Regions from separate parts of the Pelosinus sp. IPA-1 genome, predicted to be linked through region 3. Evidence: riboswitches for the same ligand, from Rfam matches in the RefSeq annotation. Region 3 holds a riboswitch; each other region holds the start of a gene.
The links. A riboswitch is a leader RNA that binds a small molecule or an ion and turns the genes downstream of it on or off. The one in region 3 is predicted to bind lysine.
Positions count from the first base shown of each region.

Region 1: linked by a shared signal. The riboswitch ahead of QSJ81_RS17785 (amino acid permease) and the one ahead of dapB (4-hydroxy-tetrahydrodipicolinate reductase) in region 3 are both predicted to bind lysine.
Region 2: linked by a shared signal. The riboswitch ahead of QSJ81_RS01455 (diaminopimelate decarboxylase family protein) and the one ahead of dapB (4-hydroxy-tetrahydrodipicolinate reductase) in region 3 are both predicted to bind lysine.

Region 1 is NZ_BSVC01000007.1:150,884-156,160, forward strand. Features, by position in the region: gene QSJ81_RS17770 (tetratricopeptide repeat protein) at 1-186, opposite strand, end outside; gene QSJ81_RS17775 (hypothetical protein) at 199-1,068, opposite strand; gene QSJ81_RS17780 (metal-dependent hydrolase) at 1,238-2,194, opposite strand; gene QSJ81_RS17785 (amino acid permease) at 2,422-3,843, opposite strand; lysine riboswitch at 3,926-4,100, opposite strand; gene QSJ81_RS17790 (sugar diacid recognition domain-containing protein) at 4,250-5,277, shown strand, end outside.
Region 2 is NZ_BSVC01000001.1:328,611-333,887, forward strand. Features, by position in the region: gene QSJ81_RS01440 (DeoR/GlpR family DNA-binding transcription regulator) at 73-843, shown strand; gene QSJ81_RS01445 (HAD-IIA family hydrolase) at 1,080-1,961, shown strand; gene fumC (class II fumarate hydratase) at 2,184-3,569, shown strand; lysine riboswitch at 3,683-3,856, shown strand; gene QSJ81_RS01455 (diaminopimelate decarboxylase family protein) at 3,977-5,260, shown strand.
Region 3 is NZ_BSVC01000004.1:234,393-239,669, reverse strand. Features, by position in the region: gene QSJ81_RS10910 (M16 family metallopeptidase) at 1-137, shown strand, start outside; gene QSJ81_RS10905 (dCTP deaminase/dUTPase family protein) at 118-570, shown strand; gene QSJ81_RS10900 (hypothetical protein) at 681-1,004, shown strand; gene QSJ81_RS10895 (YlmC/YmxH family sporulation protein) at 1,010-1,300, shown strand; gene QSJ81_RS10890 (general stress protein) at 1,365-2,033, shown strand; lysine riboswitch at 2,148-2,325, shown strand; gene dapB (4-hydroxy-tetrahydrodipicolinate reductase) at 2,483-3,277, shown strand; gene QSJ81_RS10880 (aspartate-semialdehyde dehydrogenase) at 3,433-4,464, shown strand; gene dapG (aspartate kinase) at 4,474-5,277, shown strand, end outside.

The DNA.
Region 1 (5,277 bases), on a different contig from region 3:
GAATTGCTCATTGCGGGCCAGGGCTAAGGCATAGTTGTAAGCCGCTTGCTCATTAGCAGGGTTTTGTTCATAGGCGCTTTGTAAGGCCGGCAGGTGTATATCGTTAGCCCAGGCAAAAGGAATAAAATAATTGGTGCTAAGTAATGCTGTAATAGCGAAGGCGAGTGTGTATTTAGGAATATCCATAGAAAAGCTCCTCTAAAACGACCTAGTTCCAGTCATATAATAGCCCTTTTGAACATTAACCGCCTTATTCCATATAATGTCTGGGTTTGTATTTTCTCGTCCGTTATAAAGGCTAAAATTTTGATACCAATAACCTAAAGAAAATACTGAGGCCGAGTTTATAGCAAATTGTAAACCAATTTTTGTATCGAACATTCTTGCCGTACCAGTATGAGCAAATGACAAATCACGTAGATTCCACCAACCTTGACCTTGGGCTAGCAGTAAGGGGGAATATAGGAAAGAGCCAATAAGTGCAGTTGTACTCGTTAAGGGAATTGTATGCTGTACTCCGAAATGTGGACCTTGATAAATCATAAGATAGCTTGAATTTAAACTGACGAGGGGGACATTTACGTTTGAATAATCTTCTATTGAGTAAAAGCCATTTTTCATAGAGTAAAGGTTTCGATTATACTGATACCCAGCTAAGAAATCAGTGCGTTTTGTAAGACTTTTTTTCCAGTCGGCTGTAACAAAAAGACCTTTATTTTGTGTGTCAAAAGTGCCAAAATACCATAAATTATTATTTTTTGAATAGTCCCAGTCGGAATCAGTGCCAAGCTTGGTAGTAGGACTGGTCGTCATGCCAACTTCAAGCTGTAGAGATTGGTTTTTTGCTAGTTTCTTGCCAAAATTTGCTACGAGATAGTTGTCTTCGTGCGGGTAATTCAATTCGGAGGCACCATCAATTACCTTTGTATGTAAGGGAAATGTAGTCTGCCAGCTTTGTAATCCAGAAGTATGCCAGGTTCCAATTGAGAAAGAGTCAGAGGATGCAAAGGTTGTAGTGGTTACAAATGTTAACGTAAGCGATAAAAAAGCTTGTATCCATTTAGACATAGAAAAACCTCTCTTGTTTACATAATGTTAGAGAGATTCGCCAAAAATTCTGAAAGCCCTTTCCGAAAAGAAGAGGTAAATGTTGTAAGGGCCAGTGCTAGATGAATTCAAATATTTTAGAAAAAAAGAAACAGAAAAAAATCCTCAGGAGAATTCTTTTCTGTTTGTGTTAACTTAGCTGGTTACATGGAATTTTCATTGTGTTTCCATAGGAATAAAGATAAGACGCTGTTGGAAGCTGATTACTATCAAAAATGATCGTCCCTCGGTGTAGAAATTCTTTATTTGCGATATAACGAAGGTCATAAATATTTACACAGCTGGAATGAAGGCTTTTTTCCTCTTCAAAATAAATAAAGGGGGTAAAGGTAGTGAAAAAATCACCAAGTATTGTTTTTTGGGCTTGCAAGGTAAAAGGGGAAACAGCTTTTTGTTTTGTTAAGTTGGCATTGGTTTCTAATACGGGATAAATGGCTCCTAGTTGTCCAACTGTATAAGATTGTTTTGTTTCTAAGACAAAATCCCAAAATAATATACGCTGTAAGGAAGGCATAATTGAGAGTTGTACAATATCTTCATTGGAAAATATCTCATGTATTTGCCTTCTTGCCTTTTTGCGGAGGAGTATGCGAAGGCTAATATATGACACAATGGTAAAAAAAGTAAGACAAGATAAGGTAAACATAGTGATGGGTAAGGTATAGATACTCGTCATGAGCAATAGGAGTATAGGGTCAAATACATTTAAAAGTTGTAAACTTTTGCGTTCCTTACGAAAAGGCCATAAAATTGCCACGCCATGAGTATTAAAATAATCAATGATACTGTGTGACAAACAACCAGCAAAGGCCCAGCCAAATAAGGAAAAAAGATTGGTTTCCGGCATAAAAACATAAAGACTTACGCTAATCATAGCTGCCCACATGCATAAACCAGGGATGGAATGAGAAAAAGAACGATGCTGTCTAAGGTAAGAAAAATTTCCTTTGACTTGAGCGATAATATCAAAATCAGGTGCTTGCGCGCCAATAACCGTCGCGAGATAAATAGGATCATGTAAGGATAAAGGATGTCCAGATAAACCAGCAACAGCCATGCCAATTAGTGCATGGGATAAGGAATCCATAATGATGCCTCCTACCTATTTAAATTTACATAACATTATAACATAAGTAAGAGGTATGTGTTTTATAGTAAGTTTTGCCTGTAAATAAAAAATAGTGGCCTCATTTTAAGAGGCCACCATTTTTTACGGAATCAGAAAGTATAACAATTTCTTGATTCCAAGTAAGAACGACTAAGGTTTCTGCCTGCGTCCAAGGACTTGGCACAAGCCTTAGTCTTTTCTTATATTTACAGACTTTGGGCTTTCGATCCTGTGATTTTTTTATCTAAAAATATTACATAATATAAATAGATAGCAAGCAGTACAGGAATACCAGTGTAAAGAACAATACGTTGTGATTCATCGAAATATAAACTGAAAATAACACCAATGTTTAATACCAAAGCAAGTGCAGGTACAAAAGGGTAGAACGGTGTGCGAAATTTGAGTTGTTCCAATTTACCACCTAGGCGAGCAAATTCTCTACGGAAGTTTATCTGGCACCAAGCAATAATAACCCAAATTAGACAACCTGTAAGCCCTGTACTAGACATAAGCCACAAATATACGGTATCGGCAGCATACTCACTGGTAAGTAAAGACATGCAAGCTAATACTAGAGTCAAATAAACACCATTGATAGGAACACCACGAGAGTTTAATTTGCCTAGAAAATTAGGGGCTAATCCTTCTTTGGACATAGACCAGAGGAGACGAGAGCAGGCATATAAAGCGGAATTACCTGCAGATAAGGCGGAGGTCATAACAACAAAACTCATAATATCTTTTGCTAAAGGGAATCCTAACATACCAAATACATGCGCAAAAGGACTTTCTAAGACACTGGCTTCTTGCCACGGAATAATACCTGCGAGTACAACCATGGCTAACACATAAAATATAATAATGCGGAAAGTAATCCCTTTAATAACGCGAGGGACATTTTTACTTGGGTCTTCGCATTCACCTGCAGCAATCCCTACAAGCTCAGCACCTTGGAAAGAGTATACTACAGCGATCATAGTTAAAAGTACTGCTTCAAAGCCATTTGGAAAAAGACCAGAGCCAGTGTTAAAATTGGAGAGCCCAACAATAGGGAGAGAATGACTCGAGAAACCAAACAACAGACCTGCACCAGCGACAATAAAAGCTAAAATTGCAGTTACTTTGATACCAGCAAACCAGAATTCTGCTTCACCATAGGCTTTTACCGAGATGATGTTTAATAAGGCTAACATCACAGCAAAGATTCCACACCACATCCAGATTGCCAGCTGTGGAAACCAATTATTCATAATAATGCCTGCAGCGGTAAAGTCAGCAGCAATACAAATTGCCCAATTTATCCAGTATAACCAGCCGGTGGTGAAACCAGCTCCAGGGGATATGAAACGAGAGGCATAGCTTTGAAACGAGCCAGAAACAGGCATGGCTGCCGTTAGTTCACCTAAGCATAAGAGAACCATATACATGATAAAACCGCCTGTTAGGTAGGCAAGAACAGCACCAAGAGGACCTGCTTGACTAAGAGTTTGGCCTGATCCTAGAAAGAGTCCAGTACCAATGGTACCACCGATAGAAATCATCATAAGGTGGCGTGATTTCATGTCACGCTTGAGGCCTACTTTTTCTGGACATAAGTCTTTCAGATTTACCGTAGGAATTGACATAATTTACCTCCTAATTTACAAAATAAAATGGTTGTGAGCTATCTCACAACCAAAAAATTTATACAAAGATAAATTACCGCTTGTGTGAGATAGCACTCCACCCAAAAGAAGCTTTTGGTGACAGTCTTGCATTTATTCAATACAAGCCCAACAAAAAAAGTAGGAATTTTTTTGTTTCGGCAACTATTCCTTTCTGTATAGCTCATTGCTTCCGGCTCACTATACTTACTCATAATACTTGCACCTCTATAATCACAACCTATTCAATTCTTTGCTTATTTTATTAAAACTAGGATTACTTGTCAATCAATAATTAAAATATATTTATTGAAATTTTTAAAAATATAGGATTATGCAAAGTGTCTGAAGAAATAAGATACGCAAGAATATTTTTGGAGGTTTCCAAGTGGAAAATGAGCATAGACGATTAGATGCGAAATTTGCGCAGTCTTTAGTAGATACTGTAGCTGTTGAATTAAATAAGAATGTAAATATACTTGATGAACATGGAGTAATTATTGCGTCTTTTAGTAGAGAACGCATTGGACAAATTCATGAAGCCGGGGCAAAGATGCTGCAGAATGGAGTTGTGAAGGAGTTTTATGTTAGTGAAGAAGATGAAATAGATATGCCTGGTACCCGCAATGGCTTTAATGTTCCTATTATGTTTGAGGAGCAATGTATTGGCTTAATTGGCGTAACTGGTGATCAGAAAACTGCTGAGCCTTATGCTAGGTTAGCTGCACGTTTCGTAGAAGCCAATCTTCAATCAAATGCTAGGCAGGAAAGGTTAGTAGGGGCATTAACAGAAAAAGAAGAACTTCAGTCCATATTTTTAAATAAAATAATTACAATACAAGAAGATGAGCGTAAAAGGATATCACGGGAGCTCCATGATGAAACAAGCCAGTCCTTAACGTCCATCATTGTTGGTCTACGTGTCCTCGCAGAGCAAGTGCAAAGTAGAGAGGAGCAAGAAAAGATACTAGAAATGCGTGACCTTGCGGTTACGACCTTAGAAGCGGTGCATCATATGGCAGTTGAATTACGCCCTGTATTATTAGATGACTTAGGGTTAGTGGCTGCGGCTAAAAAATATATAGAAAACTATACTAAGCAATATGGAATATCTATGTATGTTGATTTTAATAACTTATCAAGAGAACGATTTTCTCCTGAAGTAGAAATCACATTATATCGTATTTTACAGGAAGCATTAACGAATATAGTCAAACATGGAAAAGCAAAACAGGTTTGGGTATCCTTAAATAAGAAACAGGATAAACTTATTTTGTTGGTTGATGATGACGGTGTAGGTTTTGATACAGAAATCGTTAGAAATTCCCATAGTCATACTTGTTTGGGGATTTATGGAATGAGAGAACGTGTTGCTTTGGTGGAAGGAAAATTTATTATTAAATCAGCCTTAGGTCA
Region 2 (5,277 bases), on a different contig from region 3:
CTTTTGCTACTATAGTAAAAAGATTTATGCAGTTATATAATGTAACTATCTGATGTTGTTAGGAGTGTGTGCATGTTAACGAATATTAAGAGACGAAAGGATATTTTGAATCTCATCTTTAAGCTAGGGTCGGTAAAGGTGACAGCTTTAGCTCAGCAATATGAGGTAAATGAAGCAACAATCCGTAGAGATTTGAAATATTTATCTGAGAGTAATAATATAAAGTTAGCCTATGGTGGAGCTTATATGGAAGAGGGGAAAACTTGCTACTCCATTGCAGAAGTACATCTGGCCAATAAAAGGATGCAGAACTTTGAGGAAAAGCAAGTAATTGCGCGCAAGGCTGCAATGTTAATTAAAGATGGTGAAACAATTGCTTTAAATGCAGGTAGTACCGTAGAATACATTTTGGATTATTTAGAGAATATTACTTCTTTAAACGTTGTTACTTTATGTGTACATGTTGCAGTTAAAGCGGCGAGTCTCCCTTATGTGTCTGTATATATGCCGGGAGGGAAAATGAGAAATTCTTCCGGTGTTTTTTGTGGCGGCGATAGTGAAGAATTTCTGAGAAAATTCAGTGTGGATAAATGCTTCCTCGGTGTAGCTGCTGTAAATCTTAAAAAAGGTGTCATGCATCCTGTCTTTGAAGAAATTGCTAACAATAGAGTTTTACTAGATATCGCCGAACAAAAGTATATGTTATCTGATTCTTCTAAACTTGATTGTGTTTCATTAGCTAGTATGGCAGAGTTAGAAGAATTCAATGGCTTTATTGTTGATAATAAATTTCCAGATGTATATAGAGAGTTTGCCGAATTGAATAATATTGAAATTATTTAAGGTTTTGAAGAGTCCTAATATGGGCTCTTCTTTTTTTATGATTGACAAAGAATGGAAGAGATGCAATAATGAAAACGACAAGAAAATACACAATATACACATGAAGTTCATATAATAGTGATGAAATATGTGTAATTTTTATGTAAATTGTGTGCAAATATAATGAAAGGCTGGTGCGTTATTTTTGAAATGAGCCTAATGTAAAAGTCGAGAGAAAAGAGAGGAGACTTTGTATTGTGTTCAATGAAAATAAGATAGTAACAAAACAAGAAAAGGTGAAATCATTAAAAGAGATAAAGTGTTTTGCACTTGATATGGATGGTACTGTATATTTAGGGAATAAAATACTGCCAGGTGTGCTGGAATTTCTGAGTTATTTGCGTACTACGGGTAGAGATTTTCTATTTCTGACGAATAACTCCTCTAGAGATGCAACTTTCTATGCCAATAAACTTAAGGTGTTAGGCATTGATTGCAGTGTAAGTAATATTTTAACATCTGGCGAAGCCACAGCCCTTTATCTAAAAAATACTAAAAATTGCAAAAATATATATTTAGTTGGAACGCCTGCTTTAGAAGAAGAGTTTAGAAGGCATGGATTTATAATAACAGCAGATAATCCTGAATATGTAGTATTAGGATTTGATACTACATTAACATATGAAAAATTAGTTATTGCATGCGATCTTATACGGCATAATATCCCTTATATTGCGACTCATCCAGACTTTAATTGTCCTACAGAAACAGGCTATATACCAGATTGTGGTGCTATGGCTGCTTTGATAAAAGCATCAACTGGTTGTTCGCCTCAGGTTGTCGGCAAACCAAATAGGGAGATCGTGGAAGCATTATTAAATAAAAAAAATTATCCTCTTGAAGAAATGGCAATGGTTGGTGATCGATTATATACTGATATAGCTACAGGATGTAATGCGGGTATGGTCTCTGTGTTAGTACTCAGTGGAGAATCCAAGATATCAGATGTTGAGCAGTCGGTCTTTAAACCGGACTATATATTTGATAACTTAGGGGGTTTAGGTCAGGCACTTTCTGCAAGTGACAAAGAAGAGGATTTAATTCATAGCGGATTTTCTAGAGAATTAGTCGTCGGGTAAGAAAGATTGTACGGCCAAAGCCTACCGCAAGAGGTTTAGAAAGATATAGGGTAAAGGTGTTTGCAATCAATAAGGTTGTAAACACTTTTTATTTTTAGAGAAGATTTAAAATTACTGCAGGATTGTTTTTAATTATGAAGAAGAAACTAAGAGAAGATCTAATTCACGATACCTTCTTCGTTTTTAGCTTATAGGTAATGAATTGATAAAGGAGTGCTTTATATGGAATATCGTATTGAGAAAGATTCAATGGGAGAAATAAAAGTGCCAGCTGATAAATTATGGGGAGCCCAAACGCAACGTAGTTTTGAAAATTTTCGTATTGGAATCGAAAAGATGCCCTATGAGTTAGTTGGTGTATTTGCCATATTAAAGAAGGCAGCTGCCTTAGTAAATGAGAAGCTAGGTGTACTTGATACAAAACGCTCTCAGGCCATAGTTAAGGCTTGCGATGAGGTGTTAGCCGGAAAGCTAGATGGTAATTTTCCTCTTGCCGTGTGGCAAACGGGGAGTGGCACTCAGTTTAATATGAATATAAATGAAGTATTGGCACACAGAGCGACTCAGTTGCTAGCCGAAGAAAAAGAACCTTTAATTGTTCATCCCAATGATCATGTGAATAAATCCCAAAGCTCTAATGATATTTTCCCTACGGCGATTCATGTTGCCGGCGTAACATTAGTGATTGATAAACTATTACCTGCAATTGCCTCTTTAAAAGAAACGTTAGATCAGAAATCCAAAGAATACAGTGAAATTATAAAAATTGGCAGGACTCATTTAATGGACGCGACACCTCTGACTATGGGACAGGAAATAAGCGGTTGGGTGCGGATGCTAGAGCGGAACGAAGAAATGCTGACCATAGGTATTAATTTTATGCGGGATTTGGCCATGGGAGGAACGGCTGTTGGGACTGGTATTAATTCCCCAATGAACTTTGGCGAACTCGTTGCTGCAGAAATTACCAAGTTAACAGGCAAGGAATTTCGTACAGCTCCTAATAAATTTCACGCGTTAACAAGTAAAGATGAGGTAGTCGTCGTTCATGGTATGATGAAGGCATTAGCTGCTGATTTAATGAAGATTGCCAATGATGTTCGTTGGCTTGCAAGTGGTCCACGATGTGGTATTGGAGAGATTAAAATACCCGAGAATGAGCCAGGCAGCTCCATTATGCCTGCAAAAGTCAATCCAACCCAATCTGAGGCATTGACAATGATTGTTGCCCAAGTATTTGGTAATGACACCACAATTTCTTTTGCTGCTAGCCAAGGAAATTTTCAATTAAATGTATTTATGCCTGTCATTGTTTATAATTTCTTGCAGTCCATTCGGTTACTTTCGGATGGGATGAACTCTTTTAATGTTAATTGTGCGGTAGGTATACAGGCGAATACTGAGATTATTGATTTTTATTTGCACCAATCCCTAATACTTATTACAGGCTTAGTACCTCTAATTGGTTATGATAAGGCAGCTCAAATTGCTAAAAGTGCAGTAAAAGAAGGCATTACATTAAAAGAATCTGCCTTAGCCACAGGGTGGGTTAGTGAAGCACAATATGAAGAATATATGAATCCAGCTATCTTGGTAAAACCAAGATAGTATCTGTAAGGCTTCAGATGATAGGCTATCTAAACTTTTACAAAAAAATATAGGATTAGAGTTGACATGACAAACTAGATTAGTCTATACTTAGAAAAATGACAGTTGAATAGCTAAAAGATAGAGGCGCGGTATATTAAGAATATGTATCTAGAGTAGCCAGCGATGAAAGATACAAAAAGGAATAACCGCCGAAGTAGAAGGGTTTGGCAAAGGCCCTTTTGTTGGTTTTGTATTGAATAAATACAAGACTGTCATCCAATTTTGGGTGGAGTGCTATCTGCATAACTGATTATGAGATACGTTAGATTCTTATAGCGGTTTGCGGGATGGTTTCCGCAAACTGCTTTTTGTTTTACTCGATAACTTTAGCAAATAATAAACAATTTCAGGAGGTCTATACAAAAATGGCAGAAAAAACATTACCCTTTACGAAGATTGAACTAGAAGAAATTATTGAAAAATATCCAACACCATTTCATATTTATGATGAGCAGGCCATTCGAAATAATGTTCGCAAACTCTTGGCAGCCTTTTCCTGGGCACCAGGATTTAAAGAATATTTTGCTGTAAAAGCAACACCAAATCCTCATATTTTAAGGGTGTTGAGAGAAGAAGGCGTTGGGGCTGATTGCAGTTCTCTGCCAGAACTTATTCTTTCTGAACAAGCTGGAATAACGGGAGAAGAAATTGTCTTTTCCTCCAACGATACGCCAGTAGAAGATTATCAAGCAGCTAAAAAACTGGGAGCTATTATTAATTTGGATGATATTAGCCACATTGAATATTTGGAGAAGCACGTTGGTTTACCTGACATCCTTTCCTTCCGCTACAATCCAGGTCCCTTATTGGAAGGTGGAAATGATATTATTGGGTATCCAGAGGAAGCAAAATATGGCTTAACGAGAGAACAAATTTTAGAAGCTTACAAAATTGTGCAAAGTAAAGGGGTAAAACGTTTTGCTCTGCATACCATGGTAATTTCTAATGAACTAAATTCAGATAGCTTTGTTGCAACGGCAAATATGATGTTTGATTTAGTCATTGAAGTGTATGAAAAATTAGGGATTCGGATTGAAATGATAGATTTGGGTGGCGGAATTGGTATTCCTTACCGTCCAGAACAAGAAGCTGTTGATCTTGATGTTGTCAGCCAAGGGGTGCGTAAAGCTTATGAAGAAAAAATTGTGGCGAAGGGACTACATCCTTTGAAAATTACCATGGAGTGTGGCAGAATGATAACAGGACCTTATGGTTACCTCGTATCTACTGTACTGCACAAAAAAGAGATTTACAAAAACTATGTAGGTCTTGATTCTTGCATGGCAAATTTAATGCGCCCAGCATTATATGGCTCCTATCATCACATTACGGTCGTGGGAAAAGAGAATGCTCCACTAGATCATGTATATGATGTAACAGGTTCCCTGTGCGAAAATAATGACAAATTCGCTATTGACCGTAGTTTACCTCGTATTGATATTGGTGACATTATTGTTATGCATGATGCGGGTGCTCATGGACATGCAATGGGCTTTAATTACAATGGAAAATTGCGTTCCGCAGAACTATTATTAAAGGATGACGGCCAGGTGCAGATGATTCGTCGGGCAGAAACCATTGGGGATTATTTTGCTACCTTGGATTTCGAAAAAACGGAAATAAAATTAGCAGCGGCTACTAGAAAATAATTAAAAATATTTGAACA
Region 3 (5,277 bases):
TAGTTGCTAACATTGATAAAGTTTCTTTAGAGCAAGTGCACTCTATAACACAACAAATGTTTAATCCAAATACTCTATGTTTTACAGCATTAGGACCGATAAGTGAGGAGATATATGATGAGGTTAAGAGGTTTTGAATTGATTTCTACTTATAAAGATAAAGATATTATTATTCCTACTCGAAAAACACAATGCAGCGCAGGCTATGATATAGCCGCCGCCGAAGATATAATAGTACCTCCAAACTCCCTTAGTCTAGTACCTACAGGTATTAAAGCGTATATGCAGCCCGATGAATACCTTGGCATACACATTCGTTCTGGTCTATCAATAAAAAACAAATTAAGTTTAATGAATAGCCAAGGGATTATTGATGCTGACTACTACAATAATAGTGAAAATGAAGGACACATTTTTATTGCTATTTATAATCACAATTTACAAGAAATAGTGATTAATAAAGGTGCTCGAATTGCACAAGGAATTTTCTATAAATATTTATTAACTGACATAGATGACCATGATATATTCTCAATTAGAAAAGGCGGCCTAGGCAGCACAGGTAATTAGTGATTTTATAGTAGCTTAGTGGAAGTATACATAACTTTCACTAAGCTATTTTTAACATAATATTGTTTTTTCATCATATTCTTAAGATAGAAGGTATATGGAGGTCTATCATGTATTCCTGGTTAATTTTCCTTGTTTTGTTTACTGGGGGCTTACTAGTTTCAGTATTAGAACGCATGAAGCATTACCGCCAAATAAATGCCAGTAATGAAATTAAAATTTCGCCAATATCATTGGCTCTGCAGGAATTAATCGCGGTTTCTGGTGGTATCTATTTATCATTAGTTATGCTTATATCTTTTCTAAAGTTAGATGTACCAGAGAAAGTATTGATTTTTGGTTTCTACATAGATCCAATAGCTTTTCTATCGATTGCTTTATCCATTGTTCAGCCGTTCTTTGTGAAATTATTTTATAAGAATAGTAAGGGGTGAAGAAAATGCGCTTGAGTGAGTTATCAGGTAAAGAAGTTATCAATTTAGGTGATGGAGCTCGCCTAGGGATAATTGATGAATGTGAATTAAATTTTGATTATAAATCAGGCAGAATACATACTATCTTGCTACCAAAGCGAAATGGACTATTTAACTTTTTCAGCGATAGTAAAACTACGACAATTCCATGGCAGGCAATAAAGCGTATTGGAGATGAAGTAATTATTGTAGATATAAATAATGCTTATGATCGATATAGCAATTTAAATCGGGAGCGTCAAGAAAATACATATTAATAAGTACTCTGGATAAACTAACATTAAATTGCATGGAATGCATTTAATGTTAGGAGGTTTACACATGGAAAAACAGAATTGCAATCAATTACCAAACCAAGCAAGTTCAGACACCGTGGTAAATAGTTATACTGCAACAAACACTACTGCTAATACAATGCAACAGGCGCCAGTAGGAAACATGAATACAACCAATATGACAAATACACAAAATTCAAACCAAAAACAAAACTATCAACAGAACAAAAAGCAAAACCAAACCATTATTGGAGTATTTGAATCGAGGGATAGAGCTGAAAATGCAGTGAATACTTTACGTCAACAAGGCTTTACATCAGAAGAAATTAACATTGTATCAAAAAAACAACAACATGCTAATACAACACAAGATGAAACTTATGATGATGACATTGTTGATGGAACATTGACTGGTGGTACGTTAGGTGGAATTGGTGGCTTACTCATGGGGGCTGGAGCTTTACTGCTTCCCGGTATCGGGCCTATTCTTGCTGTTGGCCCTATTACGGCTGCAGTAGGAGGAGCAATTGCAGGCGGCATCGCTGGTGGGCTAATTGACTGGGGAATTCCTGCTGAAGCAAGTCAACGATATGAGCAAGAGGTTGCGCAGGGTAGCATTCTTGCTATTATTCGCACAGATACAACTAAGGTAACCTCAGCAGCCCAAATACTGCGACAAAATGGCGCTAAAGATGTAGAAAATCACAGTAAATAAATATGACTTAAAATATAATGATTGTTAAAACTTTACTTTTTTATTTAAAAGCATTGACACTACTATAATCACTATTATACAATGTATGTAATTAAATACACTTCATCCTACGCAGGATGGAATAGAGGTGCAGACAACAAAAGTACTTTCAAGGAGATTGGTCTCTATGATCTGAAAGAAAAGGGTTGCTTGCCGAAGTGCGGAAGATGCCAAGTCTTCAGTGCTGGTCTTTCATCAAATAGGTGTAAGACTGTCACTAAAAGTAACCTTTTAGTGGAGTGCTATCTTATCTAAGGCGTGGGGAAACATTTGTTTTCCCATTATCCTTATAACTGTTGAATGTACGATTGACAGCCGATGAGATTATACTCATCGGCTATTATTTTTACCTCAAGATTAACATTCATAACAATCAATGAATACATTGCTACTATTAGGAGGTGCGCAATATGATTAGAGTAATAGTGTGTGGAGCTTACGGTAAAATGGGGCGTGAGGTACTAAAAGCCATACATAACGATACGCAATTAAGTATCGTAGGAGCTGTAGATACAAAATCGGATTTTATTGATATTGGTGATTTAATCGGTGTAGAAAAAACAGGTATTATTGTTGGTAATAATCTGCAAACTGTAATTAATGAAACACAGCCACAAGTAATGGTTGACTTTACAAGACCAGAAGTAGTATTAAATAATATTCGTATGGCAATTGCTAATGGTGTTTGCCCTGTTGTCGGAACTACTGGATTATCCGAAGAAAATCTGGAAGAAATTAGTCAATTATGTGAAAAAACCAAAGTGAATGCATTAATTGCCCCTAATTTTGCCATTGGTGCTATTCTAATGATGAAATTGGCACAAGATGCCGCTAAATTTTTTCCACATGTGGAAATCATTGAATTGCATCACGACCAAAAGCTCGATGCACCCTCTGGAACTGCTTTGCAAACAGCAGAATTAATTGCGAAAAAACGTGGTTATTTACAACAAGGACATCCAGACGAAGTCGAGAAGCTACCAGGTGCAAGAGGAGGAGACTTTTCTGGTATTAGAATGCATAGTGTGCGTTTACCTGGATATGTAGCGCATCAAGAAGTTATTTTTGGTGGACTTGGTCAAACACTAACGATTCGTCATGACTCCATATCCCGTGAGTCATTTATGCCAGGGGTTGTATTGGCTTGTAAATATGTACTAACAGCAAATGGTTTGGTTTTGGGACTTGAAGAGATTTTAAAATAAGTTTATTGGAAAGCTTAATAAATAGTATAATCATAAACTTACAGCATAGCATCTTTTGCATTAAATCAGGCATCATAAGCAATAACTATAGTAAATAAAATGAATATAATAAGAATATATAATATTACGAGAAAAAATAATGGGGAGCGATATGTATGAAGAAATATAATGTAGCGATACTTGGAGCTACTGGAGCAGTAGGGCAAGAGTTCCTAGATTTAATTGAAGAACGTAATTTTCCTTTTGATAATCTAAAATTACTTGCATCAAAACGTTCCGCTGGAAAAATCATTCCTTTCATGGGAAAAGATTATATCGTAGAAGAAGCTACTGATGACTCTTTTAAAAATATTGATATTGCCTTATTTGCCGGTGGTTCTGCTAGTACAAAATTTGCCCCTGCCGCAGTAAAATGTGGAGCAGTAGTGATTGATAATTCTAGTGCTTTTCGGATGGATCCTACTGTGCCATTGGTTGTGCCAGAAGTTAATCCAGAAGCTATACGACAGCATAAAGGGATTATTGCAAATCCTAATTGTTCTACCATTATTATGGCCATGGCCCTAAAGCCCCTTTATGATCAAGCAAAAATTAAAAGAATTGTCGTTTCCACTTATCAAGCAGTATCTGGAGCAGGTAAAGAAGCAATTGATGAGTTGTCAAATCAAGTGCAAGCTGTTGTTGAAAATCGCCCTGTGGAAGCTAATATTCTTCCTAGTGCTAGCTTACCTAAGCATTATCAAATTGCTTTTAATATCATTCCACATATTGATGTATTTGTAGAAGATAATTATACAAAAGAAGAAATGAAGATGGTTCATGAAACGCATAAAATATTTAATGATTATAAGATAGGTATTACAGCAACTACTGTAAGGGTTCCTATTTATCGTAGCCATTCAGAGTCAATTAATGTTGAGTTTGAAGAAACAATCTCAGTCGATCAGGCTAAAGAACTCTTAGCAAATTTCCCAGGAGTTATTTTGCAAGATAATCCGGCAGAAATGGTATACCCAATGCCTTTGTTTACTTCCAATCAAAATGAAGTTTTTGTAGGTCGAATTAGAAAAGATAATTCCGTTCCACATGGTCTAAATCTTTGGGTTGTTGGTGATCAAATACGTAAAGGCGCTGCTTTAAATGCCTTACAAATCGCCGAGTATATGATTGAACATAACTTACTTTGAGGTGAAATAATGGGGATAATAGTTCAAAAATTTGGTGGTACCTCTGTTGCAACTCCTGAATGTAGAGATTTAGTAGTTGCAAAGATTAAAACTGCCCATGATAAAGGTTTTAATCCAGTAGTAGTCGTTTCGGCTATGGGAAGAAAAGGAGAAAGTTACGCTACCGATACATTGATTGACCTGGCACGTACTGCATATAAAGATATTGCAAGCCGTGAACTCGATCAAATTTTGTATTGTGGCGAGATGATTTCTGCTGTTATTATGACTGGAACACTACAAGCTGCAGGACTTGATGCGATTATGCTTACAGGTGGGCAAGCCGGCATTATAACCGATAATAATTTTACCAATGCTAGAATTTTGAAAGTAGATCCATCCCGAATACTAAGCTTATTACGAATGGGTAAAATTCCTGTCGTATGTGGCTTCCAAGGTGCGACCATTGATTATGAATTTACTACTTTGGGCAGAGGGGGGAGTGACACTACAGCAGCTGCTTTAGGATCAGCCCTCGATGCAGAAATGATTGAAATTTATACTGATGTAGATGGTATAATGACAGCGGATCCTCGAATTGTCAGCACTGCAAAAATACTAGACTGCATTTCCTATGGAGAGGTTTGCCAGCTAGCACATCAAGGAGCTAAAGTCATTCATCCGAGGGCTGTAGAAATTGCAATGCAAAAAAATATTCCCTTACTTGTAAAATCAACCTTTTCAGATGAACCTGGTACGCTGATAACTAATATAGTGCCAGAAGATACCACTGAGTCAAATGTCAATGACCGTGTTGCTACCGGTGTTACCTAT